One region of the Methylobacterium sp. 001424705 genome, then DNA from elsewhere that is predicted to be linked to it. Evidence: riboswitches for the same ligand, from Rfam matches in the RefSeq annotation. Region 1 holds a riboswitch; the other holds the start of a gene.
What was found. Region 1 has a riboswitch for thiamine pyrophosphate ahead of thiC (phosphomethylpyrimidine synthase ThiC). Riboswitches for the same ligand answer to the same signal wherever they lie in the genome.
Positions count from the first base shown of each region.

Region 2: it holds a riboswitch for thiamine pyrophosphate, as region 1 does, so the genes downstream of both, thiO (glycine oxidase ThiO) here and thiC (phosphomethylpyrimidine synthase ThiC) in region 1, are expected to answer to the same signal.

Region 1 is NZ_JCBANU010000010.1:66,744-81,788, forward strand. It holds gene AC6EUL_RS09830 (YMGG-like glycine zipper-containing protein) at 1-109, shown strand, start outside; gene AC6EUL_RS09835 (TIGR03862 family flavoprotein) at 197-1,444, opposite strand; gene AC6EUL_RS09840 (TerC family protein) at 1,633-2,658, shown strand; gene AC6EUL_RS09845 (N-acetylmuramoyl-L-alanine amidase) at 2,827-3,582, opposite strand; gene AC6EUL_RS09850 (molecular chaperone DjiA) at 3,579-4,304, opposite strand; gene AC6EUL_RS09855 (collagen-like protein) at 4,462-5,337, opposite strand; gene AC6EUL_RS09860 (ImuA family protein) at 5,569-6,411, shown strand; gene AC6EUL_RS09865 (Y-family DNA polymerase) at 6,308-7,888, shown strand; gene AC6EUL_RS09870 (TY-Chap domain-containing protein) at 7,996-8,607, shown strand; gene thiC (phosphomethylpyrimidine synthase ThiC) at 8,586-10,478, opposite strand; TPP riboswitch at 10,559-10,667, opposite strand; gene AC6EUL_RS09880 (BA14K family protein) at 10,817-11,554, shown strand; gene AC6EUL_RS09885 (hypothetical protein) at 11,662-11,916, opposite strand; gene AC6EUL_RS09890 (hypothetical protein) at 12,042-12,263, opposite strand; gene AC6EUL_RS09895 (zinc metalloprotease) at 12,450-13,265, opposite strand; gene AC6EUL_RS09900 (alpha/beta hydrolase) at 13,530-14,375, shown strand; gene AC6EUL_RS09905 (hypothetical protein) at 14,401-14,775, shown strand; gene AC6EUL_RS09910 (acyltransferase family protein) at 14,984-15,045, shown strand, end outside.
Region 2 is NZ_JCBANU010000001.1:197,760-212,804, forward strand. It holds gene AC6EUL_RS00940 (DUF4336 domain-containing protein) at 1-697, shown strand, start outside; tRNA gene AC6EUL_RS00945 (tRNA-Leu) at 742-827, opposite strand; gene AC6EUL_RS00950 (FAD-dependent monooxygenase) at 865-2,049, opposite strand; gene AC6EUL_RS00955 (zinc-finger domain-containing protein) at 2,067-2,321, opposite strand; gene map (type I methionyl aminopeptidase) at 2,535-3,365, shown strand; gene radC (RadC family protein) at 3,376-4,089, shown strand; gene AC6EUL_RS00970 (circularly permuted type 2 ATP-grasp protein) at 4,192-5,631, shown strand; gene AC6EUL_RS00975 (alpha-E domain-containing protein) at 5,760-6,704, shown strand; gene AC6EUL_RS00980 (transglutaminase family protein) at 6,742-7,569, shown strand; gene AC6EUL_RS00985 (proteasome-type protease) at 7,601-8,353, shown strand; gene AC6EUL_RS00990 (NAD(P)H-dependent flavin oxidoreductase) at 8,354-9,427, opposite strand; gene AC6EUL_RS00995 (thiamine phosphate synthase) at 9,446-10,102, opposite strand; gene AC6EUL_RS01000 (thiazole synthase) at 10,143-10,928, opposite strand; gene thiS (sulfur carrier protein ThiS) at 10,963-11,175, opposite strand; gene thiO (glycine oxidase ThiO) at 11,172-12,377, opposite strand; TPP riboswitch at 12,455-12,583, opposite strand; gene AC6EUL_RS01015 (adenylate/guanylate cyclase domain-containing protein) at 12,629-13,876, opposite strand; gene rpoD (RNA polymerase sigma factor RpoD) at 14,115-15,045, opposite strand, start outside.

The DNA.
Region 1 (15,045 bases):
GGGTGCCGCCATCGGCGGTGCCGGCGGTGCCATCGTCGGCGCCTCCACCGCCCCGCGCTGCCCCTACGGCACCTACCGCGACGCCTACGGCGACGTGTACTGCCGCTGAGACCCGGCAGCGCGCGGCCCGGAACGGCCGCGCCGGACCATCAGGCTCCCTCTCCCCCGAGAGGGAGCCTTTTTGTGAGACGGCGAATCACGCGCCTCGGGCGGCGTCCCGCGCGATCCAGGCCAGCATGCCCGCCGCAGCCGCGCGGCCCGAGGCGAAGGCCCCCTGGAGGAGGTAGCCCCCCGTCGGGGCCTCCCAGTCCAGCATCTCGCCGGCCACGAAGGTGCCGGGCCGCCGGACGAGCATGAAGCCGGCATCGACGTCGCCGAAGTGGACCCCGCCCGCCGTGGAGATCGCCCGGTCGAGGCCGCGCGGCGCCAGGAGACGGAGCGGTACCGCCTTGATCAGGGCCGCCAGGGCCTCGGCGGCCACGGGCAGCGGGTGGGCCGCCTCGCGCAGGAGGCCGATCCCCACGGGCGTCAGCGCCGCGGCCTTGCGCAGGCGGTTGGCGAGGGAGAGCCCGGGTTTCGGATCGCGGAGCGCCCGTGCCAGCGCGGCCTCCTCCACGTCCGGCCGGAGATCGATCTCCAGCCGGGCCTCGCCGCGTTCGGTGGCGGCCCGGATTCGATGTGCGAGGGCGTAGATCGCCCCGCCCTCGATCCCGTCGGCGCTGATCACGGCCTCGCCCCGCACGCGGATCCCGTCGAGGCTGAGGGCGATCCGCTTCAGGGGCGTGCCGGCGAAGCGCGCGGAGAAGACCGGCGACCAGGCCACGGTGAACCCGACATTGGCGGGCTTGAGGGGCGCCACCGCGATGCCGTCCCGTTCGAGCAGGGGCACCCAGGCCCCATCGGAGCCGAGGCGCGGCCAGCTCGCGCCGCCGAGAGCCAGGAGCACCGGGCGGTGCGCGGGCTCGACCCGTCCGTCCGGGGTTTCGAAGACCGGGCCGCCCGCGTCCGACCAGCCGGTGAAGCGGTGACGGGTGCGGATGCGGACGCCCAGCCCGTCGAGGCGCTGGAGCCAGGCCCGGAGCAGCGGCGAGGCCTTGAAGGCCTCGGGAAAGACGCGGCCGCTCGACCCGACGAAGGTCGGCTGGCCGAGGTCGTCGCACCAGGCGCGCAGGGCGCTCGGCGGAAACGCCGCGATCGCCCCGGCGAGGGCGTCCTCAGCCGGCTGGTAGCGCGCCAGGAAGGCCGGCAGCGGCTCGGAATGCGTGAGGTTGAGCCCGCCGCGTCCCGCGATGAGGAATTTGCGCCCCACGCTCGGCATCCGGTCGTAGAGGGTCACGGCGTGGCCGGCGCGGGCCAGAATCTCCGCCGCCGCGAGGCCGGCCGGGCCGCCGCCGATCACGGCAGGCCCGTTCAGGCCCGGGCCGTTGCGTTCGCTGTCAGTCATGCATCCTGGGAAGCCGGCGGGGGTCGGCCCTGTCAAGCGTGACGGCGCGATGCCCTTGATTCGCCCGGTTCAGAGTCCCAACTGCGCCTCATCGGCTGCGGGCCCCTCTGGCGGGATGCTGCATGATGCGTTCCGTGATGTCGGAGCCGATGCTTTCTCTCCTCAAGAAGCATCGACGGTCCTGCGTCATGATTGATTTTCTGTCTTACGAGTGGCTCGGCAAGCCCGTGTGGATGTGGCTCGGGTTTCACGCCCTCGTGGCCGGGTTGCTGGCCTTCGATCTCGGACTCCTGCATCGCGACAAGAACCACGAGATCGGCGTGAAGGAGAGCCTGCTCCTGACGCTGTTCTACTTCACCCTGGGCATGATCTTCGGCGGCTGGGTCTGGTGGTATCTCGGGCCCCAGGCGGGCCAGGAATACGTCGCCGGCCTCGTGGTCGAGAAGTCGCTGTCGATGGACAACGTCTTCGTGATCGCCGTCATCCTCACGGCGCTCGGCATCCCCCGCGCCGCCCAGCACCGGGTCCTGGTCTGGGGCATCCTCGCGGCCGTCCTGCTGCGCGGGCTGATGATCGGCCTCGGTGCGGCCCTCGTGCACCAGGCCGCCTGGGTGCTGTCGATCTTCGCCGCCTTCCTGATCTTCGCCGGCCTCAAGATGCTGCTATCGAAGGACGAGGAGCCGGGCGACATCCGCGAGAACCGGGCCGTCCGGTTCCTGCAGCGGGTCCTGCGCATCACGCCCGAGCTGCACGGGCAGCACTTCGTCGTGCGCAAGCCCGACCCGAAGACCGGCAAGACCGCCCTCTGGCTGACGCCCCTGGCCCTGGCGCTCATTCTCGTGAACGGCGCCGACGTGATCTTCGCCGTCGACAGCGTGCCGGCGATCTTCGCCATCACCACCGACACTTTCGTGGTCTACACCTCGAACATCTTCGCGATCCTCGGCCTGCGCGCGCTCTACTTCGCCCTGGCCGCGATGGTGGACCGCTTCGCCTATCTCAAGACGGCGCTGGCCTTCATCCTGATCTTCATCGGCGGCAAGATCGTGGTCGCCGACACCTTCGACCTCGTCCACGTGCCGCCGTGGGTCTCCCTCGCGGTCACCGTCGTGTTCCTCATCGCGGGCATCGCCTACAGCCTATGGCGCACCCGCGGCTCGGTGACGGAAGAGGCGCACGGGCATGGCGGCGGGGCGGTACAGCACCGGGCCTGAGCCGGCTCCCAGAGGTGAGCCGGGATCTCCCGGCTCACCCGAGCGGGATCGCAGGCCGCACGCCCGCGAAGTGCCCGTCGGCCCTGGCGCAGGCGCCTTCCTCTCTAGAGGCTCCGCGCCCACCCTCTTCCGCAGGAGGACGCGAGCGGAAGCGCGCCCTCTCGTCCCCTACCGTCCCGGCAGCGCCGCGATCAGATCCCGCAGGGTCGTGATCGTCGAGGCGTCGGCGACACCATCGATGCGGGCCGGACGGAAGTGGCGCTGGAACGCCGTCACCACCGCGCCCATGCGGGCATCGAAGGTGGCGCTCACCGGCAGGTCGTAGCCGTAGAGGGCGAACATCGCCTGCAGCGCCTCGATCGGCGGCCCGGCATCGCCCTGCGCGAAGAAGCGGCCGTCGCGGATCGGGGCCGGCGGCACCCAGTGGCCGATGCCGGCGCGGGCGAGGGTCTCCCAGGGGAAGTGCTCGCCCGGGTCCTCCTTGCGCTCGGGGGCGATGTCGGAATGGGCGAGGATCCGGTGCGGAGCGAGGCTCCAGCGCTTGGCGAGATCGCCGCACAGGGCGATCACGGCCTCGATCTGTGCCGGGGGGTAGGCCGGCAGGCCGCCCGCATGGCCACCATTGACGATCTCGACGCCGAGGGAGCGCGAATTCACGTCGCTGAGCCCGGCCCAGGAGCCCTGGCCCGCATGCCAGGCCCGGCGCCCCTCGGGCACCATCTGCACCACGCGGCCGTCCTCCAGCACCACGTAATGGGCCGAGACCTCCGCCACGGGGTTGGCAAGGCGCTGCAGGGCGACGGCCGCGCTTTCCATGCCGGTGTAGTGCAGGATGAGGAGATCCACCGGGCCGGACCGCCGCTCGCCGTGATTTGGCGACGGGTGGACGCTGGTGGCGACGGCGCTCTCGGGCGTCGGTTTCACGTGAGGCCCCGTTCGGCGCTGATCCGGTCATAGGCGGCGTTGATGGCCGCGAGCCGGCGGGTGGCGATGGCCACCGCCTCCGGCGGCAGGCCGCGCGCGATGGCCCGGTCGGGATGGTTCTCCCGCACCAGGGCCCGGTGGGCGGCCTTCAGCCCGGCATCGTCGACGTCGTGGTCGAGGCCGAGGACGAGGTAGGGATCGTCGGAGAGCCGGACGTGGCGGGCGGCGATGCGGCGGAACGCGGCCTCGTCGTAGCCGAAGGTCTCCGCCACCGCCCGCAGGTAGCGCTCCTCCGCCTCGTGGATGGCGCCGTCGGCCTTGGCGATGTGGAACAGGCCGTCGAGCACGTCCTCCAGCAGGGCCGGCTCGTCGTGGAAGGTGGTGGCCAATTGCCGGGCATAGGCCTCGAAGCCGTTCGCGGTGCCCTTGGCGAGGTCGAACAGGCGCTGCACGCCGGGCCGGGCGCGCTCGTCCACCTGCACCACCTTGGCGAAGGCCTCCACCTCGGCCTGCGTCACCACGCCGTCGGATTTGGCCATCTTGGCGGCCAGGGCCACGAGGCCGGTGGTGAAGACCACGTCGCGCGGCGTGGTGCCGAACAGCGCGCCCTCGCGGTCGACCAGGAAGTGCCCGGCCACCCCGCCGACGAGGCCGCCGAGGGGACCGCCGATGGCGAGGCCGAGGCCGGCCCCGCCGAGCTTGCCCCAGATGCCCAGGGTCATCGGACGACCCCGCGGGTGCAGGGAACGGGGCTGGCAGGGGCAGGGAGCATGGACGGTATCGACACGGGTGGGATCGACTTCGGCGCGAAACGAAGCGCGTCCTTACACCGGACGGCTCCGTTTCGGCGAGGGGCGATCGCCCGGGTCGTTCGTCCCCTCAGCGCCGGGCGCAGAGGCCGACGAGGCCCTGGCTCTCGGTGGGGCAGGCCGCGCTCAAGGTTCCGTCGGCGCCCGCCGTCACGATGGCGCTGCCGCCCTTCAGGCAGAGGGCCGAGGCGAGGATCTCGGTGCCCTCGCAGGTGATCGCGCAGCCCGAGGCCGGGCAGGTGTCCTGGCGCACCACCCGGAACGGGGATGCGGGTGCGGCGGCCGCCAGGGCGGCCTGACCGGGCTCGCCCTTCTGACCCGCCGGGCCGCGCTCGCCGGCCGGCCCCTTCGCGCCCGTCTCGCCCTTCGGTCCGGCGTCCCCCTTCGGACCCGTCTCTCCCTTGGGGCCGGGTTCCCCCTTCGGTCCGACCTCGCCCTTGGCACCCGGCTCGCCCTTGACACCCGGCTCGCCCTTGGGCCCCAGGGGACCGGGCAGGCCGGCGACGCCCTGCGGGCCGGCGGGGCCGGTCTCGCCCTTGTCACCCGTTTCGCCCTTCTGCCCCGTCTCGCCCTTCGGGCCGGGCTGGCCGGCGGGGCCGCAATTGGCGATGACCGCCTCGCGCTCGTCCTCGCCCGCCTTCAGGGTGGCGATGCAGTTGGTGGGCACGTAAGGCAGGCGGAAGACGAAGCGGCCCCGGCTGTCGGCGATGATCGAGATGTCCTCGTCGAGCACCACCACGGTGCCGGGCTTGCGCACGCTGCCGGAGATGCGCAGGTCCCCGTTCTCGAAGCGGGCATCGTAGACCTGGATCGGCTGCGACACGACCTGGGGCCGGCGCGCCTTGGCCTCGCCCCGGGGCTGGGCCGCCGTCTGCGCGGCGGCGGGGAGGCCGCCCGCGACGGTGATCAGGCCCGACAGGACCACGAGGGCACGAGCGAAACGCATGGAGTTCTCCCGGCTGATCCGCGTCTTGTGCGCGGCAGGTGAGGAGTGCTGCCCTGCCCTCGCTATAGGGTCAAGCGCGGCGGATCGGCCGGCCCGGAAACCATCGTCCACAAGCGTCCACAGCCGTCCACAGGCCAAGTCCCTGTGAGCAGGCGAAATTCCGAATCCCCCCGGAAACCGATTGAGTGTGTTCCTGTTTTGTTCTTAGCGTAGCGGGATGGAGCGGAGCCGATGAGACAGAGCCCTGAAGACCCTCCCGATGCCGAGACCGAGACCTTGCCGGCGGATCCGCCACATCCGGATGCCGCGAATCCGGGTGCGCCCCCGGATCTGGCAGCCCTGCGCGCCCTCGTGGCCGATCGCGGAGGCGCATCCGTCCTCCGGGGCGCCCTGCCCCTCGGCATCCACGACGTCGATACGCGCCTCGCACAGGGCGGCCTCGCCCTCGGCCAGTTGCACGAGATCGCCCCGGCGCAGGCGGGCGACGAGCCGGCGGCGCTGGGCTTCGCCCTTGCGCTGGTGGCGCGCCACCTCGCCCGGGTGCGCGGCGAGGCCCTGCTCGTGGCGGGCCGGGGGCATCCCCTCCCCTACGGGCACGGGCTGGCCGGGCTCGGCCTCGATCCCGGCCGCCTGCTGCTGTTCGAGGTGGCGAGCGACGGGGACGCCTACCGGGCCCTGGAGGAATCCCTGCGCGCGCAGGGGCTGGCGGCCGTGGCGGGCCTCATCGATGCCGCCCTGCCCCTCGCCGAGAGCCGCCGGCTCCACCTCGCGGCGGCCCGGACCGACCTGCTCCTCCTCGTCCTGAGGCCGCCGGAGGCGGAGAGCCCCAACGTGGCGGCGACACGCTGGCGGGTCGCCGCCGGCAAGGCCCTGCGCGACCGCTTCGGCTGCATCGAGCGGCCGTGCTGGCAGGTGACCCTCGACCGGAGCCGCAACGGGCGGACCGGACATTGGCTTCTGGAGTGGGATCATGCCGCGCATCGTTTCGGTCTGGCTGGAGCACTGGCCGGTCACGCGGCTGAGGCGGGCGCAGGCGGCGTCCGTCCCGAGCGGCGCGCCCAGCGCTCGGGCTGACGGCGACCGCGACAGCGGCCCGATGGTCGTGGCCGCCATGGAGGCCAACGGCCTGCGCCTGGTGGCGGTGGATTCCGCTGCCCGCGCCCTCGGCCTCGTGCCCGGTGAAACCCTGGCCCGGGCCCGCGCCCGGATCGGGACGCCGGTCGCCGTCCATCCGGCCGATCCGGAGGCCGATGCCGCCGCCTTGCACCGCCTCTGCCTGTGGGCCAAGCGCTACACGCCCGTCGTCGCTCCCTACGGCCCGGCGGAGGGCGGCGACGGGTTCTTCCTCGACATCGCGGGGGCGAGCCACCTGTTCGGCGGCGAGGCCGCGCTGGTGGAAGACCTCGCTCAGCGGCTGTCGACCGGCGACATGCCGGCCCGGATCGCCCTCGCCGACACGCCGGCCTGCGCCTACGCCTTGGCGCGCCACGGCGGGGGCGGCCTCGTGGCCCCGGGCTGCAACGCGGAGGCCCTGCACGCCCTGCCCGTCTCGGCCCTGCGCCTCGATGGGGCCACGGCGCAGGCCCTGGCCCGCCTCGGCCTGCGCCGGATCGGCGACCTCGCCACGGCGCCCCGGGCGCCGCTGGCCCGGCGCTTCGGCGAAACCCTGCTGCTGCGCCTCGACCAGGCCCTCGGACACCGGCCCGAACCCCTGGTCAACGCCGAGGACCCGCGCGAATTCCAGGCGGCGCGCGGCTTCCTCGAACCGATCGGGCAGCCGGAGACCATCGTGGCCACCGCCATGGGTCTGATGGAGGGCATCGCCCCCCGGCTGGAAGCGGCCGGCCTCGGCGCCCGGGCCGTACGGCTGACCCTGACCCGCGTCGATGGGATCCTGCGCAGCCTCGACCTCGGCCTGAGCCTGCCGACCCGCTGCCCGGCCCAGATCGGACGCCTGCTCGCCCTGCGCCTCGACCGCCTCGGCCCGGCCCTCGATGCCGGCTTCGGCTTCGAGACGGTGGGCCTCGAGGTCACCGCCACGGGCCCGATCGCGGCACGCCAGACGGCCCTGATGGAGGCCCCCGGCGGGGGCGAAGGCACCGAGCATCTGGGCGATGCCCTGCGCCAGCGCCTCGGCCGGCGGATGATGCGCCTCGGGTTTCGCCAGACCCACCTGCCCGAGCGGGCCGAGGCCGTGGAGCCGTGGCGCGCGAGCCTCCCCGCCCAGGCGGGCCGACCCGATCCGGGAGCCCGCGCGCGCCTGCCGCCGCGCCCGCTGGTGCTGCTCAGCCGGGGCGAAGCGGCCGAGGACGTCATCGCGCTGGCCCCCGACGGGCCGCCGCACCGCTTCCGCTGGCGCCGGCGCCTGCACCACGTCGCCCATGCGGACGGACCCGAGCGCATCGCCGACGAGTGGTGGCGGGCGCCGGGTCTGCTGCGAGACTACTACGTGGTCGAAGACGAGGCCGGCCGCCGCCTCTGGGTCTATCGCGAGGGCTTCCCCACGATGGAGGCGCCCGCGCGCTGGTTCGTGCACGGGCTGTTCGCGTGACGCGACGGGGGAGAACCGCGCCGGGGCGATGCCGCGCCACGCAACCTGTGATAGCACTCCGCGCGATCGGGCACGCCGGCCCGGGGCGGAAACGCAGGGCCATCGGAATGATCCCCACCGGACGGGCGTGGAATCGGGTGCGGCCGTTCGCGGCGGCGCTGCCGGGGATCGTCCACGTCCCGACCTCGGACGCCGCTTCGGACGCTCGCGGCCGCGCCGCCTTCGTCGCGGCTCATCGCTGCGAAGTGGTCACGCGGCTGAGCAGCATCCACCTGCACGGCCCGCGCAGCACGTCCCGGGATCGGTTCCTCACCGTGAGCATCGTCCGGACGGATCAGCGCTACGTGCAGTGCATCTTCTTCGACGAGGATACGCGGATGGGCTGCGAAGCCGCGTCGGGCCGGTACGCGCAGGGGCCGGAGGCGTCTGGCGATGTCCTGCCCGACTCCGCGAAGGCGGCCCTTCATCGGCTGGGCTTCGTGCAGCTCCGGCGGAACGAGAACTATGAGCGGGAGATTTCGCTGGGCACGCCGCCCGACTTCGATGCCGCGGCCGATGTCATGATCGGCACGCTCTCCGATGCCTACGACGCGCGCGCGCACACGCCTCTGGAATTCCACGCACCGCGGGCGGTCCTTCCCCGCGATGCCTGTCCCGGGCCGGTCAGCGAAAACCAGCCGGCCCGGGACGCGGGGGCCTACTCCGCCGCGTCGACGTAGAGCTTGCCACCCTCGGCCTGGAACTCGGCCGATTTCGCCGCCATGCCGGCCTCGCGCTCGGCCGCGCTCAAGGGCGCGGCCTCGCCCAGCACCTGGCCGGCCGCCTCCATCGCCAGCACCTCGGCGCGCAGGTCCTGCGTGATCTTCATCGAGCAGAACTTCGGGCCGCACATCGAGCAGAAATGGGCGACCTTGTGGGCGTCCTTCGGCAGGGTCTCGTCGTGGTAGGCGCGGGCGGTGTCGGGATCGAGGGAGAGGTTGAACTGGTCCTCCCAGCGGAAGTCGAACCGGGCCCGCGACAGGGCGTCGTCGCGCAGCTGCGCCGCCGGATGGCCCTTGGCGAGGTCGGCGGCATGGGCCGCGATCTTGTAGGTGATCACGCCTTCCTTGACGTCGTCGCGGTTGGGCAGGCCGAGATGCTCCTTCGGGGTGACGTAGCAGAGCATGGCGCAGCCGAACCAGCCGATCATGGCGGCGCCGATGCCCGACGTGATGTGGTCGTAGCCGGGGGCGATGTCGGTGGTCAGCGGGCCGAGGGTGTAGAACGGCGCCTCGCCGCACTCCACGAGCTGCTTCTCCATGTTCACCTTGATCTTGTGCATCGGCACGTGGCCGGGGCCCTCGATCATGGTCTGGCAGCCCTTGTCCCAGGCGATCTTGGTCAGTTCGCCCAGGGTCTCGAGCTCGGCGAACTGGGCCGCGTCGTTGGCATCCGCGATGGAGCCGGGGCGCAGGCCGTCGCCGAGCGAGAACGACACGTCGTAGGCCCGCATGATGTCGCAGATCTCGTCGAAGCGCTCGTAGAGGAACGATTCGCGGTGCCCGGCCAGGCACCAGCGCGCCATGATCGAACCGCCGCGGCTGACGATGCCGGTGACGCGGCGGGCGGTGAGCGGCACGTGGGCGAGGCGCACGCCGGCATGGATGGTGAAGTAGTCGATGCCCTGCTCGGCCTGCTCGATCAGGGTGTCCTTGAAGACCTCCCAGTCGAGCTTCAGCGGGTCGCCGCCGACCTTCTCCAGAGCCTGATAGATCGGCACCGTGCCGATCGGCACGGGCGAGTTGCGCACGATCCACGAGCGGATGTTGTGGATGTTGCGGCCCGTCGAGAGGTCCATCACCGTGTCGGCGCCCCAGCGGGTCGCCCAGACCAGCTTCTCGACCTCCTCGGCGGCGGACGAGGTCACGGCGGAATTGCCGATGTTGGCGTTGATCTTCACGAGGAAGTTGCGGCCGATCGCCATCGGCTCCACCTCGGGGTGGTTGATGTTGGCCGGGATGATGGCGCGGCCCCGGGCCACCTCGTCGCGCACGAATTCCGGCGTGATGAAGGCAGGCAGGGCGGCGCCGAAGCTGTTGCCGTCGGCCAGGGCCGCCTGGGCGCCCTCCAGCATCGTCTCGCGCGCCAGGTTCTCGCGGTGCGCGACGTAGATCATCTCCTCGGTGATGATCCCGGCGCGGGCGAACTCGTACTGCGTCACCATCTGGCCGGGCGCGGCCTTGCGGATCTCGCGGGTGGCCGGACACGGGGCCACGAGCTTGTCCTCGGGCACGAAGCCGTTGTCCTCGGGCTTGACCGCGCGCGGGGTCACGGTGGCGTAGCCGCGCCGGGCGATCCAGGGCTCGCGCACCAGCGGAAGGCCGGCCCCGAGGTCGATCCCCGCATCCGTCTCCGTGTAGGGACCCGACGGATCGTAGACCCGCACCGGCGCCTCCTTCGGATCGCTCAAGGTGATCTCGCGGAACGGTACCCGGATGTCGTCGTGCCCGGCCACCGCCGCGTAGACCTTGCGCGAGCCCATGATCGGGCCGGTGGTCACCGTGGGCGCCTGCCCCTGCGGCAGATCCTTCGGAAGAACGGGTGCATTCATCGGGTTCGCTCCTGGCGTGGGAGACGATCCGGACTCGCGAACGGCGGTGTCGGATGGGACGACGCCTGAACATGCGCGCCGCGTCTTGGAATTCCCGTCCCTCCGCCGGTACGAACCGGATCAGGTTCAAGGGTCAGGGCGTCGCGCCCAATCTCAGCCCCCGCACTCGGAGCTCCCCTCGGAATGCTTCCAGATTCGAGGTCGGCGGCCGTTTTGTCAATCGCCGGCCCGACGAACTGAGACGGAACAGGGCCTGAAACGAACTTTATCGTCAGGCCCCGCGTTCCTTTACCAGAAGTTCGATCCTCGGGATCGGCATGCGAACGACAGGTTCTCCCATGAAGCGCATACTCCTGGCATCGGCCGCCCTGGTCGGGGCCCTCTCGATGATTCCCGCCTCCGCGGACGCACGTCCGGGCGGCGGCGGCGGTGGTTTCCGTGGCGGTGGCGGCGGCTTCCACGGCGGCGGCCTGGGTGGCGGCGGATTCCGCGGCGGCAACTTCGGCGGCGGTGGCTTCCGCGGTGGTCTCGCCCAGGGCGGCGGGTTCCGCGGCGGCAATGTCGGGGGCAACTTCGGCGGCGGCGGGTTCCGCGGCGGCCTCGCGCAGGGTGGCTTCAACCGCGGCGGGACCATCGGCGTGGGCGCCGGTGCCGTCGGTGCCGGGGCGGGCCTCGCTGCCGGCAACGGCTTCCGGGGTGATCGCGGCGGCTTCAACCGCGGTGGGTTCAACCGGGGTGGCGCCTATGCCGGGCGCGGCTACGGCTACCGTCGCGGCTATGGCGGCCTCGGCCTCGGGCTCGGCCTGGGTCTCGCCGGCGCCGGGATCGGCTACGGCCTCGGCAGCGCCTATGGCGGCTACTACGGCGACGACTATTACGCCGGCGGCTATGCGCCGGCCTATTACGGCGGTTACGCGCCCTATGGTGGCGGCTATGCCGCGACGGGCTACGAGGCCACCCCGGAGGTCGCGACCAGCGGCGAGGACGTCGCTTACTGCGTCCAGCGCTTCCGGTCCTACGACCGCCGCACCGGGACCTATCTCGGCAATGACGGTCAGCGCCACGCCTGCCCGTAACGGCTGACAGGCTCCGGGACGATCAGAAGGGCTCCGCCGCGCGGCGGGGCCCTTTCGCGTCCGCGGGGCACTTTGATCGGGGGTGCGGAGGCCGGACGCGTCGGGCCTCACGAGCCCTGCAGGCTCTCGGCGAAGTCGTCCGGCACCTCGCCGAAGCTGCCGAGGATCGTGGCGCTCTCCAGTTCCCCCGTCTCGTCGTCGGCCACAACCTTGATCGCCGCCGTCCCGGGAAAGCGGGCGGCCATCGCCTCGGCCTTCTTCAGGGCCCCGCTCTCCGTCACCGCCACCTCACGGTCGCCCGGCGAGAGCCGCTTGCGCTTGAGCACGAAGGTCTGCACCAGGAACGTCGTCTTGAGGGCCATCGCAGGGTCTCTCCACCGGGCCGCGCCGGATCGCGTCGGATCCGGATACCGAGCGCACCTAGCACGAAAGCCCGGTTCCCACGCGACCCGAACGCCGCGGACAGGCCCGGGCCGCGCTCCTCCGCTCAGGCTGTCGGTTCGTGTGGTGCCTCGAGCCGCTGGATCAGGCGCCCCCCGTCCCAGAGCTCGACCGAACGGCCGTCCATGAAGGCCCGTGCTCGCTCCAGCGCCTCCGCCTCGGTGCAGCCCGCGAGGGACTTGGTGCGAAGGACGCGGCCGGCATTGTTCAGCAGCAACACGCGGTAGGCCGACGGCGGCGTCCCCTGCCCCGGCGCATCGTCCCGCATGCCCCCCTCCCGCCTCGACGATCGCGACGGGCCGGTGCGTCGCCCCGAATTCAAGACGAACCGCGCACCGGCTCCGCATGCGTCGCAAGAGTACGGCTCGGCTCGTTAACGTACACACCGCATCGGCAAATCATTCCACGATGGGTTCAAGTCTTCCGTTCGCGGTGGTCGCCCCGCACGAGCGGATCACCACAGGCGCACCAGCCGGAAACCTGCGATCACATCTGCGAGATCGATGCCGAGCAGGTCCGTCAACAGCAAGCTGGCGCGGAACAGCGGCCGGGTGAAGGCGGCGGAGACGAGGAAAAGACCCAGCAGCACCAGCCCCGAATGCCGGGCCATCCGGTCCGCGAAGGCCCAGGGCGGGGATGGCGGCGAAGCCGGCGGGCCGGAGAGCCAGGGTCGGACGATGCCGTAGCCGTCGAGCCCTGGGATCGGCATCAGCCCGAGCACCAGGGCTGTGCCCTGGAACAGCACCGAGACGGCGAGCACCGCACGCAGCGTCTCGGCCTTCGGACTGGCCAGGGCATAGAGCAGCGCGAGAACGACGAGGAAGAGGACGCTCATCGCCGGGCCGGCGGCGGCCACCGCCGATTGCCGTCCCCGGCTCAACCCGGCCTCGGGCGGACCGCCGACGCGGCCTGGCAATCCCACGTCGCCCGGAAATCCCACGCCCCCCGGAAATCCCACGCCCCCCATGATGGTGAAGAGCGCCGGCAGCAGCATGGTCACCACGGGGTTGGGGGCCCGCAGGGGATCGAGGCTGAGCGCGCCGGTCGGGGACAGGCCCCAGAACAGCGCGGCCCGGGCATGGCCGTATTCGTGCAGGCACAGGCCCAGCACCCAGCCGGACATCAGGAACACGAAGGCGGCGCCCGAGCCCGCGAGCGCCCCGGCGCCGATGCCGAAGCCGACTCCGCAGAAGATCAGCCCGATGAGGAGCGCGTTCGGGCTCAGGCCGGGACCGCCCATGCCCTCCGCGCGGCCGGACGCGTCCCTCATGCCACGCCGCGCCGGACCGGTGCGGGCGCGGCGGACCGGTGACGCGTCGTCAGGAGGCGGCTTTGGGGCCGGAGGCCGCTTCGGGGAGGGACGGGCGCGGGAGCATTCACGCGACGCAACATCGCTGGTGACACGCCAAAGTCCAGCCCTACCTCTCGGAGACGCCCCAGTGTCCCCTCCATCCCCAGGGTCCGGCGCGGTTCGGCGCCCCGCCACGACGGTCCGGGGTCGTCGCTCGGTCGCGGCTTCCCCTTCATCGAGCGCATGCGCCTTCTCGCTTCCCTCGTGGCCACCGCCATCCTCGCTCTCTCCGTCCTGGCCGTGACCCTGCTGACCGTCTTCCAGCGGCACCTGATCTATCCGGGCGCCTTCCGCAGCCGAGCGCCCGCACCCGCCCGGCCGGCGCCCCCGGGCACGGAGGCGATCAGCCTGCCCACGGCCGACGGCGAGCGGCTGTTCGGGTTCTGGCGCGCGCCGGAGCCGGGCTGTCCCGTGGTGCTCAGCTTCCACGGCAACGGCTCGCGGCCGGAGCCCGGTGCGGCGCGCTTTGCCGGCGCTCCCTGGCGCGGGGCGGGCTGGGGCGTCCTCGCCATCGCCTATCGCGGCTATCCCGGCTCGACCGGGAGTCCGAGCGAGGCGGGGCTGATCGCCGACGGACAGGCGGCCTACGCGATGGTCCAGGCGCGGGTCCCCGGAACCCCGGTGCTGCTGCACGGCCACTCCCTCGGGGCCGCGGTGGCGGTGGCCCTGGCCGAGGCCCGGCCGCATCTCGGCCTCTATCTCGAGGCGCCCTTCGACTCCCTCTCCGCCATCGTCGCCGGGCGCTTCCCCTTCCTGCCGACCAGCCTGCTCCTTCGGGACACCTTCCGGTCCGATGCGCGCATCGCCGCAGAGGGCGGTCCGATCGTCATCGTCCACGGCCGGGACGATCCGGTGGTGCCCCTCGCGCATGCCGAGCGGCTGGCGGCGCAGGCCGGTCCGCGCACGCGCCTGACGGTCATCGCCGGCGACCACGTCTCCATTCTCGGGACCCAGGACCGCGAGGCCGCGGCCGTGTTCCAAACGAACGACCCCGCCCAGCGCCGGCCTGTTCCGGCAGCGGTCCACTGACGCACGCATCCGACGGGAGACACCCTTGGGACGACGAGCCCGACTCTGGCGCGACGACGACCCGGCGACGCACGGTCCGCAGGCCAAGTCTCCGGTGATCTGCCCGCTCTGCGAGCGGCCGATCCCGCCCCATGCCAAATCGAGTCTGCACCACCTGACCCCGAAGCTGAAGGGCGGGGCGCGGGCCGGCACCGTGCGCCTGCACCAGATCTGCCATTCGGCGATCCACGCCCGCTTCAGCGAGGCCGAGATCGCCCGGCGCCTCGCCGACGTCGATGCCCTGCGGGCGGCGCCCGAGATGGCGGAGTTCCTGGCCTGGGTCCGCACCAAGCCGGACGACTTTCACGCCGCGACCCGCATGACCCGCGACCGCCGGGGCGCCAAGCGCGACCCGCATTGAGGGCGGCGAGGGGTGGCCGCACGCGGGCAAGGCGTGGCCCAAACCGGAGCCGGTCACGGCCCGGCCTTTACCCTCCGTTCGGCATGATCCGCGGGCGGTCCTCGCCGTATCGCCATCCTTAAGACCTGGCGCCGAAGGATCGCGGTCCTGTGGGCGGGGGCGGATCATGGCGGCGGTCGCGGTGGGACAAGGCACGGCGGAAGGAACGGTGGACGGAACGGGGCAGCGCGCAGCGGGATCCCCGCGGGATGCCGCCCGGCTCGCCTGGGT
Region 2 (15,045 bases), on a different contig from region 1:
CCCGGGCCTTCAATGTGCCGTGGAGGGACTCGGGCGTATCGGGCACCTTGTAGCGCCGAGTGTCGGGCATTGGATGTTCCTGAAGGACTGGCAAACCGCTTGCCCCAACGCGATCACCTGGGCGGTGCCGGGGCTCGAAGACCGGAGCCAGGTGCGCCGATCTGGCCTCGCGATCGATGCGGAATTGGGAGACCAGCCGCCACGCGTCTGGGCGAACGAGATCGATCAGGTCCTCGTCGCCGGACCCGTGTTCCAGGAAATCTGTCTATTCCATCGCCCAAGCCGGACCCTCCTGCTGACGGATCTCATCATCAACCTCGAGGGCGACCTTCTGCCGGTCTTCGCGCGCCCCCTGGCCCGTCTGCTCGGCATCGTCGCCCCGGATGGCAAGGCACCGCTCTACCTGCGAGTCCTTCTGCGCCTGAACCATCGGGACACGGTCCGCGCCGCGCAGCGTCTCGTCGGCTTTCATCCGGACCGGGTGATCTTCGCGCACGGCCAATGGTTCAACCGCGATGCCGCCGATGCACTCCGGCGCTCGCTCGCCTGGATCCTCGACGAAGACCGCGCCTTGGCTCGACTGTCTGCGGACGGCGAGATGTCCACCCGAGCGCCCCTGCGTTCGACGGCACTCGCGGGCGTGGCCCTCGCGGGTGTCGTGGGGCTTTTCGTCTATCTCCGTCGGTCGCGGCGCTGATCGTCGCTGCAAGCCGATGAGTGCAGAGACAGGATCGCGTGAGTTGGTGCGGACGGCGGGACTCGAACCCGCACAGCCAAAGGCCGCAAGATTTTAAGTCTCGTGCGTCTACCGGTTTCGCCACGTCCGCATGCCGGCATCAGCGGTAGCGGGGCGGCCTCCGCAGATCAAGGCGTCCAGCCGTAGAGCCAGGCGTAGCGACGGTTCATTCCGTCCGGCCCGAGGCGGCCCATCACGACATTACGGATCGTGCCGACGAGAGCCCCCGCATGATAGGTCCGGCCATTGGCACGGGCGGCCCGGCGAACGCGGCGCACCCGCGCACGCCGCACCGCATTGTAGCGGGCCAGGGCGGCACCGAGATCGGCGCCGTCCGCGCCCAGTTCCCTGGCGAGGATCGCCGCATCCTCGATGGCGAGGGCGGCCCCCTGTGCGAGAAAGGGCAGGATCGGATGGGCGGCATCCCCGATCAGGGCCAGCCGTCCGCGTGCCATCGGACGGGCGGCACCCCGATCCTCCAGCGACCAGACCAGCCAGGAATCCGGTACGGCCAGGAGGGCCGCGAGGGGCGGCGCCGCGTCGCGAAAGCGGGCGCGCAGCACGGCCGGCTCACCGAGTTGGCCCCAGCCCTCGCTGTCCTTCCGCTCCGGAATCACGGCGACGACGTTGACGTGCTGGCCACCCCGGATCGGGTAATGCACCACGTGGCGCGCCGGCCCAAGCCACAGGCCCGTGGCCTCGCCCGAAAGTTCGGGTGGCAGGGCTTCCCGCGGAACGATGGCCCGCCACGCCGCGGCACGCCCGGACCTCAGGTTCTTGCCGTCGAGGTGGCCGCGCAGGCGGGAGCGTACACCGTCGGCCCCGATGACGAGGTCGGCGGAAAACCGCTCGGTCCGCGTGCCCGTGCCGCTTTCCAGGGTCAGGTCGACACCGTCCGGTCTCTCCGCCAGACCGGTCACGTCCCGTCCCATCAGGAGGCGGATACCCGGCCGGCCGCGCACAGCGTCGAGGAGCAGGGTCTGCAGGTCGGCCCGGTGGATGACGTAGTAGGGCGCGCCGAAGCGCTCGCGCAGATGGGCTCCTAGAGCGACGCCGCCTATGACCGTCCCACTCGTCAGGGCCCGCACCACCACTGCCGGCGGCTCGCTCGCCGCGCGTCGCAGGGCGGCGCCGAGGCCGAGGCCGATCAACACTCGGCTGGCATTCGGCGAGAGCTGGATCCCGGCCCCGACTTCGCTGAATCCGGTGCGGCGCTCGATGAGGGTGACGGCATGGCCGGCGGAATCGAGGGTGAGCGCAGCCGTCAGGCCGCCGATGCCCGCGCCGACGATAGCGATGTTCAGGGCCGGCACGGAGCCGCCTCGCCTGATCAGGCGGCGGCCGAGGTCCGGTCGTCCCAGACGCAGATCGCCGGATCGGCGTTGCCAGCGGCCAGGGTCGGCCGGTAGCGGAACAGCGTCGAGCAGTACTGGCAAATGGTCTCGTCGTCCGTGCCCATGTCGAGGAAGATGTGCGGATGATCGAAGGGGGGCTTGGCCCCGATGCACATGAACTCCTTGGAGCCGACGTGAATGACCGCCACGCCGGGCTCGTTGTGGAAATGCGGGACCGCCTTGTCAGCCATCGCCTCGTCCTGCCTGCCGGCCCGCCGAAGCCTCGTCCTCGAGGAAGGATCGTGCTCGTGCGGGCATCCGTGTTGTCGGGGTCTGCCGGGACCCGTCTCTAGCCTCTCCCTCGGCGCAATCCTAGTGCGCAGCGCGCGAAGGGTTGGCCTCGCGCGCGCGTCACCGTACATAGGGGCAGGCCCCGCCCCGGTTCCCCTCCGCGAAACGTCCCCATGACCCAGAACGAACAGGCCGTGTCCGAGAGCGGACGCCGCGCGCCCCAGCCGCCGATTCATGGACCGGAGGCCTTCGAGGGCATGCGCAAGGCCGGCCGTCTGACCGCGGAAGCCCTGGATCTGCTGATGGAGGCCACCGCTCCCGGCATCACGACGGACCATCTCGACAAGCTCGCCTACACCTTCGCTATGGACCACGGCGCCTATCCGGCCTCGCTGCTCTACCGCGGCTATCCGAAATCGATCTGCACCTCGATCAACCACGTGGTCTGCCACGGCATCCCGAACGACAAGCCCCTGCGCGAGGGCGACATCGTCAACCTCGACATCTGCCTCATCGTCGACGGATGGCACGGCGACTCGAGTCGGATGGCCTATGTCGGAGAGGTGCCGCGCAAGGCCCAGCGCCTGTGCGAGATCACCCACGAGTGCCTGATGCGCGGCATCGCGGCGATCAAGCCGGGGGGCTCCACCACGGATATCGGCCGGGCGATCCAGTCCTATGCCGAGGCGGAGCGCTGCTCCGTCGTGCGGGATTTCTGCGGCCACGGCCTCGGGCGCACCTACCACGATGCCCCAACCATCCTGCACTACGTCGAGCCGAGCTACGACGTGAAGTTCCAGCCCGGCCAGTTCTTCACGGTCGAGCCCATGATCAATCTCGGCCGGCCAGCGGTGAAGGTTCTCTCCGACGGCTGGACCGCGGTCACCCGCGACCGCTCGCTCTCGGCGCAGTTCGAGCACACCGTGGCGGTGACGGAGACGGGGGCGGAAATCTTCACCCTCTCGCCCAAGGGTCTGCACCAGCCCGCGCCGACCGCCGGTTGATTTCGGGCTCATGACCACCCGGCCGCCGTCCGCGCCCGACCCGTCGGACGGCGAGCCGCATTACCTCGGCCATCGCGACCGCCTGCGCGCCCGGTTCGCCCAGGGTGGGGCTGAGGCCCTTCCGGATTACGAGCTTCTCGAACTCGCCCTGTTCCGGGCCATTCCCCGCCGGGACGTGAAGCCCCTGGCCAAGGCCCTGATCCGACGCTTCGGCAGCTTTGCCGAGGTGGTGAGCGCTGAGCCGGCGCGACTTGCTGAAATTGAAGGCATCGGCCCCGGAGTCATCGCCGACCTGAAGCTCATCGAAGCGGCAGGGCATCGGCTGGCGCGCGGGGCGATCGCCGACCGCCCTCTGCTCTCGTCGTGGAGCGCCGTGCTGGAATATTGCCGCGCCACCATGGCTTTCGCGGCGCGCGAGCAGTTCCGCGTGCTGTTCCTCGACCGGCGCAACCACCTGATCGCCGACGAGGTCCAGGGGCGGGGAACCGTCGACCACACGCCAGTCTATCCGCGCGAGGTGGCGCGCCGTGCCCTCGAGCTCTCGGCCACCGCCATCATCCTGGCTCATAACCATCCCTCGGGCGACCCCACTCCCTCGGCCGCCGACATCCGGATGACCCGCGAGCTCATCGGGGTGCTGGACCCCCTCGGCATCCTGATCCACGATCACATCATCCTGGGTCGGGAGGGTCACGCCAGCTTCAAGGGCTTGAAGTTGATCTGAACGTGCTACCCTACACGCAAGGGCGGTGGGCGCGGACTCCGATCCCAGGTCGCTGGCGCGCCTCTTGCCTAGACAAGAACGGTGTTCAAGGGGGAGACGCGAATGGCGCTCGCTGCATTCGACGAGATGACCGGGCTGCCCGATGGGGCGCTGAGCAACCCCGCCGTGCGCGAAGCCTACGATAGCCTGAAGCACTGGCTCGACACCACGCCGCCCGAGCATTTCAACACCCGCCGCAGCCAGGCCGAGATGCTGTTCCGGCGCATCGGCATCACCTTCGCGGTCTACGGCGCGAACGAGTCCACCGAACGGCTGATCCCCTTCGACATCATCCCGCGGGTCATCACGAAGCCCGAATGGGGTTTCTTGGAGCGGGGCCTCAAGCAGCGCGTCACCGCCATCAACGCCTTCCTGAAGGACATCTACGGGGCGCAGGAATGCATCAAGGCCGGCGTGATCCCGGCCGACCTCGTCTACCGCAACCCGCATTACCGCATGGAAATGCGCGCTTTCCGGGTGCCGCACGACCTTTACGTTCACATCGCCGGCATCGACATCGTCCGCACCGGGGAGAACGACTTTTTCGTGCTGGAGGACAATGCCCGGACCCCGTCCGGCGTCTCCTACATGCTCGAGAACCGCGAGGTCATGCTGCGGCTGTTCCCGGAGCTGTTCTCCCGCCACCGCGTCGCGCCGGTAGAGAACTATCCCGACGCACTGCTGGCGACCCTGCGCAGCCTCGCGCCGTCCACGGCGACCCGCGACCCCACCGTCGCGCTGCTGACGCCGGGTCGTTACAACTCGGCCTTCTACGAGCACTCGTTCCTGGCCGACAAGCTCGGCGTCGACCTCGTCGAGGCCTCCGACCTCTTCACCAAGGACGACGTCGTCTACATGCGGACGACCGAGGGCCCCCGCCGGGTCGACGTGCTGTACCGCCGTCTCGACGACGATTTCCTCGATCCACTGGTCTTCCGCCCGGACTCGGTGCTCGGAGTCCCCGGCATCATGAACGCCTACGAGCGCGGGACCGTGACCCTAGCCAACGCCGTCGGCACCGGCATCGCCGACGACAAGGCGGTCTACAGCTACATGCCGGAGATCGTGAAGTTCTTCACCGGCGAGGAGCCGATCCTGCACAACGTGCCGACCTACCGCTGCCGCGAGAAAGAGGCTTTTGCCTATGTGATGGACAATCTCAGCGAGCTTGTGGTGAAGGAGGTCAACGGCTCCGGCGGCTACGGCATGCTGGTCGGCCCACACGCCACCAAGCGCGAGATCGAGGAGTTCGGACGCAAGCTGAAGCATGCGCCGGACGGCTTCATCGCCCAGCCGACCTTGGCCCTCTCCACCTGCCCGACTTTCGTCGCATCCGGGGTCGCACCCCGGCACGTGGATCTGCGCCCCTTCGTGCTGTGCGGCTCGGACGAAATCCGCATCGTCCCCGGGGGCCTCACCCGGGTCGCGCTGAAGGAAGGGTCGCTCGTCGTGAACTCAAGCCAGGGCGGCGGCACCAAGGACACCTGGGTCCTCGACGCCTGAGCCATCGCGCGGCATCCGGCGGGGCCTTCCGTCCCGGGTGCCTTTCCAAGTCCGTGCCGGCTCCGGCATAGTCCTTTTCGCCCTGCGGCCTGCGTTTCCGACGCCAGCCGACGTCCCGATGGAACCCCATGCTGTCCCGGACCGCCGACAACCTGTACTGGCTCTCGCGCTATGCCGAGCGAGCGGAGTTCGTCGCCCGCATCCTCGATGCCGCCCTGCGCCTGGCCGCCCTGCCGTCAAGCTACGGCGGCGGCGAGACCAACGAGTGGGCCTCCGCTCTGGCCTCGGCGGGTGATCCGGACGTGTTCAAGCCGCTCTACGCCAGCGTCACGGAAGCGACCGTCTGCGATTTTCTTGCCTTCAGCCCCCACAATCCTTCCTCGATCCGCTCCTGCATCGAGACCGCGCGCGAGAATGCCCGCAGCGTCCGCACGGCGCTGACCACCGAAATGTGGGACGCCATCAACGGCGCCTGGCTCGAACTGCGCAACTACGAGGGACGCGACCTCAACCGCGACGAGTTCACCCGCTTCCTCGACTGGGTGAAGGGTGTCTCCCTCGCCTTCGACGGTTCGGCCTACCGCACGATGCTGCGCAACGACGCCTACTGGTTCACACGCCTTGGAACGGCGATCGAACGGGCGGACAACACCGCCCGCATCCTGGACGTGAAGTACCGCATCCTGCTCCCCGCCACGGAGAAGATCGGCGGCAGCCTCGATTATTTCCAGTGGACCACGATCCTGCGCGAGGTCTCGGCCTTCAATGCCTATCACTGGGTCTACCGCGAGAGCGTGAAGCCACTCCTGGTGGCCGATCTTCTCATCCTGAACCGGCAGATGCCGCGCTCATTCACCAACTGCTACGGTATGCTGGTGGAGCACCTCGACCTCATCGCCGACGCCTACGGGCGGCGCGGCGCGAGCCAGCGCCTGGCTAGCAATACCCTGGCACGCCTGGAAGGCGAGAACATCAACCGCATCTTCTCATCCGGCCTGCATGAGTTCGTGACGGAGTTCATCGTCGAGAACAATCGCCTCGGCGCAGCGGTCATCGAGCAATATCTGGTATAGGGCCGGCCCCGGCCCGACGCCGCGCAAAGGTCGCCGCATGCGAATCCGCGTCTTCCACGAGACCAACTATACCTATGAGCAGCCCGCCCGCGGGCTGATTCAGGTCCTGCGTCTGCGTCCTCGCGACCATGACGGCCAGTATGTCCGGCGCTGGCGCATCGAGCCCTCCGTTGACGGCCGCGTGAGCGAGCGCGAGGATGGCTTCGGCAACGTGGTGCACTGGTTCACGGCGGACGAGCCGGCCGAGGCCCTGTCGATCCGGGTCACCGGAGAGGTCGACACCCTGGAGATGCACGGCATCGTGCGCGGCACCATCGAGCGCCTGCCGGACGTGTTCTACCTGCGGGATTCGGATCTCGCCCTGGCCAACGACGCCATTCAGACCTTCGCCCAGGAGATCGCGGCGGCCGGCGACCCGGCCCCCCTACCGTGTCTGCACCGGCTGCTCGCCGCCGTGCACCAGCGGGTCACCTTCGTCCCCGGCCCGGCCAGCGCCAGCACGAACGCCGCGCAGGCCTTCGTGCAGGAGAAGGGCGTCTGCCAGGACATCACCCATCTCTTCATCGCGGCGGCCCGCCACCTCGAGATTCCCACCCGCTACGTCTCGGGCTACTACCACCACGCCGACCGGGATGCGGATCAAGGCTCCGGCCATGCCTGGGCTGAATCGCTGGTGCCGGGGCTCGGCTGGATCGGCTTCGACGCCGCCCACGGTATCGCCACCACCGAGGCGCATATCCGCGTGGCTGTCGCCCTCGACTATCTCGGGGCGGCTCCGATTCGCGGCAGCCGCATGGGCGGCGGGACAGAAACACTCGACGTGACGCTTCGCGTCGAGCAAGCACAGGCTTCCGTCCAGTCCTGATCGCGGACGGACGCGCGAGAAAGACCGCTCCATGACCTACTGCGTCGGTGTCCTCGTCGAGGAGGGGCTGGTGATGATCGCCGACACCCGGACCAATGCCGGGCTCGACGACATCTCGACCTACCGCAAGCTCCACCACTTCAACGTGCCGGGCGAGCGCGTGATGATGCTGGCCTCCGCCGGGAATCTCTCGATCACCCAGTCGGTCCTCAGCCTTCTGGCCGAAGGTGTCGAGGGCGATGCCGGCGAGCCGAAGATGAAGCTCGTCGAGGCGCCGACGATGTTCCAGGCGGCCCAGCTCGTGGGCCGCGCCATTCGGCGGGTCCGCGAGATCGAGAAGGCGGGGTTCGAGGCGGCCAACCTGCGCTTCTCGGTCTCGCTGTTGTTCGGCGGACAGATCGGCTCAGACCCGATGAAGCTCTACCTGATCTACTCGGCCGGCAACTTCATCGAGTGCAGCGGCGACGCGCCTTTTCTGCAGATCGGGGAACACAAGTACGGTAAGCCGATCCTGGACCGGGCGGTGAAGTACGAGACCGACCTCTACGACGCCCTTAAGGTCGGCCTCGTCTCGATGGATTCGACGATGCGCTCGAACCTCGGCGTCGGCCTGCCCATCGACATCGCGGTCGCCCGCCGCAACGCCCTCGACCTCGAGGTAAACCACCGGATCGAAGCCGGCGAGAGCTACTTCCACGATCTGCGGGAGCGCTGGTCGGCGGCGCTGCGTGCCGCCCATCGGGCGATCCCCCGGCCGCCCTACGGCCCGGCCACGGCGAAGTGATCACGCCCTCGCGCGGCCGAGGAGCCTGAGCGCGCCCTCCGCGAGCTCAACGGTCAGGCGACCCGCCTCAGTTTCGCGGGCAAGGGGCGCCCCCTGCCCGGCCCAGAGGGGCGAGAAGTCGCCGGAGCCGCGTCGCTCGGCCTCGATCCGCAGGGGCTGGAGCCCGATGGCGGCGGTGGGGAAGACCGGCACCTCCGCGTGCCAGGGCCCGAGTTCGCGCATGACGCGGTTCACGAGTCCCCGGGCCGGCTTGCCCGTCAGGACGTTGGTGATCGTGGTGTCCTCGTCGCGGGCACGGCGCAGGGCCTCCTGGTGCGGCCCCGAGAGACCGGCCTCGGTGCAGCGCAGGTAGGCCGTTCCCAGCTGAACGGCGGAGGCGCCGAGCATGAAGGCGGCGGCGATCCCGCGGACATCGGCGATGCCCCCGGCCGCGATGACGGGCACGTCCACCGCGTCGACCACCTGGGGCACCAGAGCCATCGTGCCGACCTGCGTCGCGGGATCGCCGCCGAGGAACAGGCCGCGATGCCCGCCGGCCTCGGCTCCCTGCGCGATGATTGCATCGACCCCGCGCTCGGCGAGCCAGCGCGCTTCGCGCACCGTGGTTGCGGACGAGAGAATGATGCAGCCGAGCGCCCGGACGCGGTCGAGGAGCGCCGCTTCCGGCAGGCCGAAATGGAAGCTGACCACCGCCGGCCGGACGTCGGCGACGACCGCGAGCATCGCAGCGTCGAAGGGCGACCGCTGTGCCATCGCGATCGGAGCCGACGGATCAAGGCCGAGTTCCGCATAGTAGGGCGCGAGCCGGCTGCGCCAGGCGGACTCGCGCGCTGCATCCGGCACGTCCGGCACGTGACAGAAGAAGTTCAGGTTGAACGGCGCGTCCGTCCGCGCCCGAATCGCCGCCGCTTCGTTGCGTACCGTGTCCGGGTTCATCGCCGCGCAGGCGAGGGAGCCGAGGCCCCCGGCCGCGGTGACGCTGGCGGCAAGGGCCGGCTTCGGTCCGATCATCGGCGCCTGGATGATCGGATGCTGCACCCTTACGCGCTCGAGAAAGCGGTTCTTTCCCCACATGCGCTGCCTCCTTGCCTGTCACCGCTCGTCGGATTTCGCGCCGAGGTGGGCGAGATAGGCGCGCACCTCGGCCACCGGGTCCGCGCCGTGCATCAGTGCGCTCATCACCGCGACGCCGGCAGCGCCCGCAGCGCGGCATGCGTCCACGCGGTCGACCGTGATTCCCCCGAGGGCGATGACCGGCATGCCGAACCCGGCGGCGGTTTCCAGGGCCGCCGCTCCGAGGGCGGGACCGTAGCCGGGCTTGCTCTGCGTCGGAAAGATCGGGCTGAGGGTAGCGTAGTCGGCGCCGGACCGCGCGGCCACCGCGATCTCCTCCAGTGTGTGCGCCGAAACCCCGATGCGACCGCCGGATAGGCGCCGGCGGGCTTCGGCGATCTCGGCCGCGGTGGTTCCACCGGGCAGATGGACTCCGTCGGCCCCGAGTTCGGCGGCGAGCGCCACATCGGCGCCGATGGTCAGTGAACCGCCCTCGGCCTGAACCAGGCGCGCGATATCCCGGGCGAGCGCGCGCCGTGCATCCGGCGCCAGGTCGCGCTCCCGAAACCAGACCCAGCGGGCGCCGGCCCGCAGGAGGCGTTCGAGGGTGGCGCGGAGGTTCCGGGCGGCGACCTCCGGTACGTCGGTCGCCGACCTGTCCGTCACCACCAGCAGCCGCGCGGGCAGGCCGCTCATCGCCGTGCGCCGGTAGCGGGCGCGTCGGACGCAACCCAGCTCACGAGCCCACGAGACCGAGTTGCGGGCTCGACGGCTCGGCCCGGCCCCGCTTCGGGATGCGGCCGGCAAGATACGCGTCGCGGCCGGCCTGGACGGCGTTGCGCATGGCACGAGCCATCCGCACGGGATCGTCGGCTTTGGCGACCGCGGTGTTGAGGAGGCAGCCGGCGGCGCCGAGCTCCATGGCGATGACCGCGTCGGAGGCGGTGCCAATGCCGGCATCGACGATCACCGGCACCGGCGAGCGCCGACAAATCAGCTCCAGGTTGGCCGGGTTGGCCACACCCATGCCGGAGCCGATCAGCGAGCCCATGGGCATCACGGCGGCGCAGCCGAGATCGGCGAGACGCTGGCAGACCACCGGATCGTCGTTGCAATAGGGCAGCACGGTGAAGCCGTCGTCGACGAGGTGGCGGCAGGCCTCCAGCAGCTCGGCCACGTCGGGATACAGCGTTTCGCGATCGCCGATGACCTCGACCTTGATCCAGTTCGTGTCGAGGGCCTCGCGGGCGAGTTCGGCGGTCATGATCGCGTCGCGCGCCGTCTCGCAGCCGGCGGTGTTGGGCAAGAAGCGGTACCCCTTAAGCCGGCGCAGCGTATCCGAGCCGTGCCCCTGGAGCGAAACCCGCCGGATCGAGGCCGTGACCACCTCGGCGCCGGAGGCCGCCACCGCATCGAACAGAATGCTCTGGGTGGGGTAGCCGGCGGTACCGATGAAAAGACGCGAGCCCAGGCTCACACCGCCAATCACCAGCGAGTCAGTGTCATTCGCGATCTCGGTCATTCCCACCTTCCTGTCATGATGTCTCCCCTTTCGATCATCCGCCCTGCATCGCGCGGACGATCTCGACGCGGTCGCCGTCGCTGAGGGCGGTGAGCGCCCAGTCCCGGCGGCGAACCACGGACCCGTTGAGCGCGATGGCGATGCCCTGCGGGCTCTCGATGCCGGTCTCCTCGGCCTCCTCCCGGAACAGGGCGTCGAGGTCGGCAGCCGTGCTCTCGCGGGCCTCTCCGTTGACCGTGAGCTTCATGCGAACACCCTCTGCGGTGCCGACGCGAAGCGGGCTCGACCAAAATCCCGGGCGTAATCCGGCAGCGTTCCCTCGGCGACCAGGGCCGCGACCGCATCGGCGGTGGCGGGGGCCAGCAGGTAGCCATTGCGGTGATGACCGGTGGCGACGACGAGGCCGGGCGCCAGGGCATCGATGATCGGCGCATCGTCGTCCGAGGTCGGCCGGAAGCCGCTCCAGATCGCCTCCACTGCCATCTCCTCAATGCCGGGCAGGACGCGGCGGGCGCCCTCCAGCAGGGCGTAGAGGCCGCCGGCCGTGACGCCGGGGACGAAGCCGCAATCCTCCACCGTCGCGCCGACGATGAGATGGCCGTCGCTCTTCGGCGCCATGTGAATCTGCTCGGTCCAGACCATGTGGGCGAGGGTGCCGGTGCGGGCCGTGGTCCGTAGGGCGAGGGACTGGCCGCGCAGGGGCCGGACCGGCAGGGCGAGATGATCGGGCAGGAGTCCCGTCTCCCCACTCCAGGCGCCGGAGGCGAGCACGACGGTGTCGGCCCGGCTGATGCCCTGGGCCGTACGGACGCCAGTGACCCGGTCGGCACTCCAATCCAGCGCCTCGACCGCGCAGCCCTCCACGATGGCGACTCCTGCGGCGAGGCAGGCCCGCACGAGGGCGGCCATTACCCGGCTCGGATCGACCTGATGGTCGTGCGGGCAGTACAGGCCGGCGGTGACGGCGGGGCGCAGGCGCGGCTCGCGGGCCCGGGCCTCGGGACCGGTCAGCCAGCGAGCGTCGAGGCCGGAGCGCTTCTGCAGATCGTGCCGGAAGCGCAGGCGCTCGACCTCGTCGCGGCCGATGGCCAGCACCAGGGTGCCCTCCTCTCGGTAGTCGATGTCGAGGCCGGCCGCGGCCTGAAGGGCATCGCGGAAACCAGGCCAGCGCGACAGGCTCTCCAGGGCCAGGGGCAGCAGCGGGTCGGAGCCGGGCTCGTGCTCGGCAGCGGGGGCCAGCATACCGGTGGCGGCGAGGCTCGCCCCGGCGCCGACGGTGTCGCGCTCCAGCACGGTCACGGATCGCCCGGCCTGCGTCACGCGCCAAGCGATCGACAGCCCGATCAGGCCGGCGCCGACGATGACCACGTCACTGCGTGCCGGGGCAACGGCGGCCGGCGGCGCAACGCCATGCGTCCGTCGCAGGTTGAGGAAGGCGTTCGGGGTCACGTCCAACACAATCTCCGCAACAGGCGTCGAGATTGGTGGGGCTGCAGCTTCGCGTCGTGAAGCGTGCCGGGCTCGAGGAGAATCCCGCGGTCCAATCCCTACGCCGGTATGAACCGGGTCAGGTTCGAAGGATTTCCGCGCCGCCATCCGCGAGCGGACGGCCATCGGTTTCTCAGCCCCTTGCCGGGGATCTCCCTGGAACACCCCTGATGTGGGCCGTCCGCGCATCGGGGTCAATCCCCGCGCGGGTCTCAGGCAGCGGGCGGGCGCGCCGGCCGATAGACACCCATGGGTTCGGCGAACCCATCGAGCGCATGTTCGCCGAGAGGCTCCGGCATGTCCCAGAGGAAGTCGACGAAGGGCTTCGTCATCAGGATCGGTTCGCCCAGCGTCCGGTTCAGCCGGGCGACGCGGCTCGCCAGGTTCACGTCGCGTCCAATTACAGTGAAGTCCAGTCGGGCGCCGGAGCCGACATTGCCGTAGGCGGCCTCGCCGTGATGCAGGGCGATGCCGGCGGCCACGGGATTGGCGAAGCGGCCGAGCGCATTGGCCTCCGCGAGGGCCGCCATGGCGCTCTGCGAGGCGGTGAGCGCCCCCTTGGCGGCACCACCCAAATCGTCTCCGGGCTCGCGAAAAATCGCCAGCAGACCGTCGCCGAGATATTTCAGGACCTCGCCGCCCTCGCGCTCGATGGCCGGCACCAGGCAGTCGAAGAAGATGTTCAGGAGGTCGACCGCCTCTTCCGGCGTCATGTCGGCGGAGATGCGCGTGTAATCGCGCATGTCGGCAAACAGGATCGCCGAGCGGATGCGCTGGACGTGACCGCGACGGATGGAGCCGCCGAGGATCGCCTTGTGCGGCTCGTCGCCGACATAGATCCGCAGGACGTGATCCAGTTGCTTGTTGACGCTGCGCATCTCCATGACCGCCGCCAGTGTCGGCATGACGAAGCGGAGAATCGCCACGTCCTCGTCGCGGAACCCCGCTTCGGATCGGGTGGCGAAGGAGATGCCGTTGCGCGTGCCGTTGGTGAAGAACAGCGGCGCGACGATGTAGTGCCGGTAGCCCTCGGCCTTCAGGTCCGGAATGACCGCGAAGGCCTCATCCGGAGTCTCGGCGAGATCGAGGATCAGCCACGCGCCGGTTTCGTGAACACGGAAGAACGGGCTTGCCCGATAGGCCTTGTCCGACGCTTCCCCGTGCGGGAACAGACGGACCGTGGAGCCCGTCTCGCGGGTCCAGAACCGCCCGACACCGGAATACTCGGAGTGCAGGGCGTCGATAGCCGTAGTGGCGCGGTCCACCGGCACATCCAGCGCGATCAGGCGTTCGGCGAGGCCGGAGAGCAGGTCTTCCGCTTTCGGCATGCGCGCCCCCTCGCTCAGCAGCCAGTCGCGCAGGGCCACGCATTGCTGGAGGGCTCCGAAGGGGACGTCGGCCGCCTCCGAGCCATCGGCTTCGGCGGTGGGGGAAGGCTGGGGCGGGCCTTGATCGAGCATATGGCCAAGGTGGGTTGGAAGATGGCGTCCGGCAACGGCCACCGCTCTGGTTTCGTGCGTATCGTGCCGGCGTCACCGCTTCAACAGTGCAGACCGGGCCGGACGCCGGAGCCGACGCCGCTCGGCGCGCTTCATGCGCATCGATGGCCGGGAAGTCGAAACGAAAGAGCCGACCCCGAGAGGAGCCGGCTCATTCGGAGGGTTCGTTGCCCGGGGCGAGCCAGCGCAAACGAAGATGTCAGTTGTCGAGGAAGCTGCGCAGCTTGCGCGAGCGGCTCGGGTGCTTGAGCTTGCGCAGGGCCTTCGCCTCGATCTGACGGATGCGCTCGCGGGTTACTGAGAACTGCTGGCCAACCTCCTCGAGGGTGTGGTCGGTGTTCATGCCGATGCCGAAACGCATGCGCAGCACCCGCTCCTCGCGGGGCGTGAGCGAGGCGAGCACGCGCGTCGTGGTCTCCCGCAAGTTGGATTGGATCGCCGCGTCGATGGGCAGTACGACGTTCTTGTCCTCGATGAAGTCGCCGAGGTGGCTGTCCTCCTCGTCGCCGATCGGGGTTTCGAGCGAGATCGGCTCCTTGGCGATCTTGAGAACCTTGCGTACCTTCTCCAGCGGCATGGCCAGCTTCTCGGCCAACTCCTCCGGGGTCGGCTCGCGACCGATCTCGTGCAGCATCTGGCGCGAGGTCCGGACGATCTTGTTGATCGTCTCGATCATGTGCACCGGGATGCGAATGGTGCGGGCCTGATCGGCGATCGAGCGGGTGATCGCCTGACGGATCCACCAAGTGGCGTAGGTCGAGAACTTGTAGCCGCGGCGGTACTCGAACTTGTCGACGGCCTTCATCAGGCCGATGTTGCCCTCCTGGATCAGATCCAGGAACTGCAGGCCGCGGTTGGTGTACTTCTTGGCGATCGAGATCACGAGGCGCAGGTTGGCCTCGATCATCTCCTTCTTGGCCTGGCGGGCTTCGCGCTCGCCCTTCTGGACCATGTTGACGATCTTGCGGTACTCGCCGATCTCCAGGCCCGTCTCCGAGGCGAGGGTCAGGATCTGCTCGCGTAGGCGGGCGACCTCGTTCGAGCCCTTCTCAACGAGGTTCTTCCAGCCGCGGCCGCCGAGGCTGCCGACGCGCTCCATCCAGTTCGGGTCGAGCTCCCAGCCCTGGTAG